Regions from separate parts of the Streptomyces sp. CNS606 genome, predicted to be linked through region 1. Evidence: riboswitches for the same ligand, from Rfam matches in the RefSeq annotation. Region 1 holds a riboswitch; the other holds the start of a gene.
The links. A riboswitch is a leader RNA that binds a small molecule or an ion and turns the genes downstream of it on or off. The one in region 1 is predicted to bind cyclic di-AMP.

Region 1 (2,192 bases):
GCGGGAGGGGATCGGACACCGGCTGTCTGTGCAGGTGACGGGCATGGTCGCCGATACCTCCCACGGGGGTGGGGGTATCGGCGCCGCCACGCCGGAGTCACCTGCGGCCCGAGGGCGGGCCGTGCCGGGGAGATCCCCGGCACGCCCGGTCGGGGGGAGGGTGACTGCCGGGCCAGGTTGCCCGGTTCTTGCCTCGGGGGAGGAGACGGGGGGAGGAGACGGGGGAGCGGTCCGCGCCTGCGCCGGAGGGGGAGCCGGGCGGGCGCGGACCGCGGAGCCGGAAGGGTCGTGCGTGCGGCCTGACGGCGGGTCAGCGGATCACGAGCTGCTGACCGGGAAGGATGAAATCGGGGTCGTCGCCGACGACCGAGCGGTTGTCCTGGTAGATCTGCTGCCAGGTGGTGCCGTACGCGACGGCGATGGCGCCGAGGGTGTCACCCGAGCGGACGGTGTAGTCCGACCCGGTCGGCTGCACCGGTTGCACGGGCTGGGACTGCTGCTGGGGAGCCGACGGTGCCGCAGGCGCAGGCTCCGGCGCCTGCTGCTCCGGCACGCCGGTGTCGGGGGCCACCTGAGCAGGGGGAGCCCCTGCGGTCAGCCCGCCTTCGCTGCCGCAGACCGGCCAGGCACCCGGGCCCTGCATCTCCAGCAGCTTCTCGGCCACGGCGATCTGCTCCTGCTTGCTGGCCAGGTCCGCACGCGGGGCGTACTGCGTGCCGCCTGCGGCCTCCCAGCTGGACTGGGAGAACTGCAGCCCGCCGTAGTAGCCGTTGCCGGTGTTGATGCGCCAGTTTCCGCTGGACTCGCATGCGGCGACCTGTTCCCAGGTGTCGACGGAAGCGGCTCTGGCGTTCGACGCCGACATCAGCGGAAGCGCGACCGCGGCTCCCGCCGTGCTCACCAGGGCCGCGACGCGTGCGCGGGTGCTGGACAGGTGTGCCCGGTACTTGCCAGTGAACAGCATGTTCGTCTCCTCACCGACGCCTGCGAGGTGAGCTGTCGGGCTCGGGCCGGAGAGTGCCCGTCCGTCCGCTGACGCGGGCGGATACGCCCCGAGCCGCTCCCTCCTTCGGGTGCGGCGGCCTACCTGGGTCCCCCGCTCCTGCCTACGGCGCTCACGCGACGAAGTGTCCCCGGCCGCCGGCAGGATTCGGCGTGACGACCGCGGTGCCCGTCAGGCGACGAGCGATGCGACGGTAAGCACATCGCACCGGCGTGTTCAAAAACCGACATACAGGGCGTCCGGGTGTTCCGGTGTTGCGCCGAACCGGTGATTCCGCAGGTGGTGACGGTGTGTCGGACGTGCATGCCGCCCCGCGAGCGTCACTCCTCTGGAGGGAGGCCGAACGCGCCGCCGCAGGGCTTCTCCTGACGTGGCGTCGAGCCGGCCGATCGCCTGCGGGGAGCGGTTCGCCGGGACGAAGGGGCCGGACGTTCACCTTGTGAAGAGACGGAGTGTGACCGTGGAAGCGCCGGGCCGGAGTCGTGGGTGTTACAGCTGATGCTCACGTGTCGGCTACGCGTGACTAGCACACCCGAGAAGCTCAGGTCCAGCTCAAATCGACATCGGCCTTCCCGGCATAGCGGGAGGTAGACCGACATCCTGGGCGCCTTCTCTTTGTGAAGGACCATTGACCGGTCTCAAGTCGGTCTGTAACTCTACGGAACGCAGGCGGTGCGGTCGACCGCCTTGGGCATCCACCCTGGAGCAACGCCGAACGGGGGTGAACCGACAGGGGTGGAGCACGGCAGAGCGTCCGAGAGGATTCTGCTGTTCGTTTGAATTTGTGCCGACACTGGGGTTGGAGGGGTGGCACCCTCCGGGGCGTTTTCGCGGTACGGGCCAGTGTATGTTCACATTCAAGCTGGGACTTCGGCGTGCCTGGAAACCACGGGCTCACCGGGTCCACGCGGGGAGTTCAAGCAGTGACAATTCGCATCCTAGTGGCCGACGAACGTCGCCTGATCTCGGAGACCCTGGCCGAAACCCTCAAGCAGGTACGGGACTTCGACGTCGTGGAGACCGTCAACGACAGCCGGCAGATCGTCCCGGCGGTGCTGCGCGTACGTCCCACCGTCGCCGTCCTCGGCGCGACCACCACGGGTCGCGACGAGCTCCACCTCGCCGACGAACTGCGCGCCGCCGCACCCGACTGCGGCATCGCCGTCATCGCGGCCGAGCCCAGCAGAGC
Region 2 (2,192 bases), on a different contig from region 1:
GCGCGCGGCCGGCCTCACCGAACTCGAACTCGCCCGGCTGCGCTCGCCCATCGGCCTGGACCTGGGCGCGCGCACACCCGAGGAGACGGCGGTGTCCATCGCCGCGGAGATCGTCGCCGGCCGCCGCGGCGGCTCCGGACTGCCGCTGACCGGGGCCCACACCCCGATCCACCACGACGGTCCCGGGGCCCGCGGCGGGCCCCGGCCGATCGGCTCCGTCGCCTGAGCCGGCGGCGCAGCCCGGCTGCTGCGTCACCCGACTCCGGCGACGGCTCCCGACCACCGCGGCGCGCAGCCCCCGGGCACGACGAAAGCCGCCTCCCACCTGCACGCCGGTGGGAGGCGGCCGTCGAGTGGCCCTCGAACGTCAGGCTCAGTAGGGGCCGTTGACGTTGTCGATGCTGCCGTAGCGGTCGGCCGCGTAGTTGCAGGCGGCGACGATGTTGGCGACCGGGTCGTACTGGTCGTAGGCCGTGCCCTCGACGTGGTAGGCGTCGAAGGTGGGCTTGATGACCTGGAGCAGACCGATGGACGGCGTGCCGTTCTGGGCGTTGATGTCCCAGTTGTTGATGGCGCTCGGGTCACCGCCGGACTCACGGATGATGTTGCGGTGGATGCCGTCGTAGGAGCCCGGGATGCCCTCCTGCTCCATGACGGCCAGCGCCTCGCGGATCCAGCCGTCCAGGTTGTCCGGGTAGGTGGCCTGGTCGGCCGACTCGCCGGAGGTCTCGGTGGAGGACTGCTGGGCCTCGCCGCCCTTCTGGGCCGCCGCGGCCTCGAGGGTCAGTTCCTGGCCGGGGTGGATCAGGTCCGGGTTCCCGCCGACCGTCTCCTTGTTGGCCTCGTAGACGGTCTGCCAGCCGCCCTTCACGTCGTGCGCGTTGGCGATCTTGAAGAGGGTGTCGCCGGAGGCGACGGTGTAGCTCTCGGCGGCGGCGGTCTGCTCCGCCTTGGCGCCGGTCTTCACGGTCTTCACGTTGGCGGCGGCCGGCGCGGAGGCGGGGGCGGCCTGGGCGGTGCCCGCTGCGGCGATCGGCGCGGCGACGGCGCCGCCGGCGGCGAGCGCGACGGAAAGGCGGGAGACCTTGCGGGAATTGAGCAGATGACGCGGGCGGCGGTGACGGCCACGGGACATGGTGGTGAATCCTCTCCTACGCCTGCGAGGTGAGCTGTCGGATTCGGGCGAGAAGAGTTGCCCGGCCATGTCCCGTCGCGTGGGGGCGCGATGAGGCATGGCTTCACCCCAAGCCGGCCGTCGTGCGGCGCGGCGCTTACCTGGTTCCCCCGCTCCTGCCGTTGCTGACTACTGCGCTTTTCCCTGATGCCGGTCGGCAGGATTCGGCGTCCCGGCGCGGGAACCTCCGCCATGACGTGCGGAAGCGAGCACATAGGACCACAGTCGATTCGGCGGAGACAAGCTGCGGGAAAAGGTGACCTTCGCGTCTGTGATCTTTACCGGCCGGTGTTCCTCGACGCTATGCGATGAAGCATTTTCCGAGCGTGAGAGCGGTGAATCTCCGGGATTTCCTAATCGTCAGGCACCGCAGGCGATTTGGCCGCGGGACGCATCCTGGGCCGTCCCGGTTCCCAAGATCGGCCATGGCGCGATGTGAGTCCCGCCACAAGGGACTTGGGGCGTTCCTTATGTCCACCTATTTCCAGCTCTCCCGCCGTGGAGTGGTGTTGGCGGTGCGAGGGAAGCGTGGAGAGGGTGCATGTCGGACTTGCGTGTTTTGCCTGGCACCTCCGCCTACGGTGACGCCCGCGCGACGCCCTTCCGCCCGTGCGTCCCGTCCTCGCGGGCGACCTGTACCGGACGAGGGGCGCCGTGGCCGTGGCCGTGGGCGCGGGCAGGGGTACCGCTCGCTCCGGGGAAACCGCGTGTTACCGGGCGCGGTGGGCGCCGGGCCGCGATAATGGGCCCGTGACCGGGCCGTGATCCGGTCGAGAGCGGTGCCCGAAGTTCTTCCGGGATTTCTTCCCCCGCGACGTCGAGACCCGCCGCACCGCTCCGACGTCTCCGGTGAGAGGCACCCGCAGGGGAGCCGCCGACGAAGGAGTCAGACCATGAAGTACATGCTGATGCTGATGTCAGCCCAGAAGTACTACGACGCCATGAGCGGAAACCCCTCCCCGGGAGCCCCCGCCTGGTCGGAGTCCGAGCTCAAGGTCATGTTCCAGCACATGGAGAA

Region 2: linked by a shared signal. The riboswitch ahead of K304_RS0117995 (LysM peptidoglycan-binding domain-containing protein) and the one ahead of K304_RS0109685 (LysM peptidoglycan-binding domain-containing protein) in region 1 are both predicted to bind cyclic di-AMP.

The regions. Positions count from the first base shown of each region.
Region 1 is NZ_AUFD01000011.1:209,630-211,821, forward strand. It holds gene K304_RS0109685 (LysM peptidoglycan-binding domain-containing protein) at 311-964, opposite strand; cyclic di-AMP (ydaO/yuaA leader) riboswitch at 967-1,124, opposite strand; gene K304_RS0109690 (response regulator transcription factor) at 1,927-2,192, shown strand, end outside.
Region 2 is NZ_AUFD01000026.1:44,084-46,275, forward strand. It holds gene K304_RS0117990 (XdhC/CoxI family protein) at 1-226, shown strand, start outside; gene K304_RS0117995 (LysM peptidoglycan-binding domain-containing protein) at 374-1,135, opposite strand; cyclic di-AMP (ydaO/yuaA leader) riboswitch at 1,140-1,321, opposite strand; gene K304_RS0118000 (YciI family protein) at 2,068-2,192, shown strand, end outside.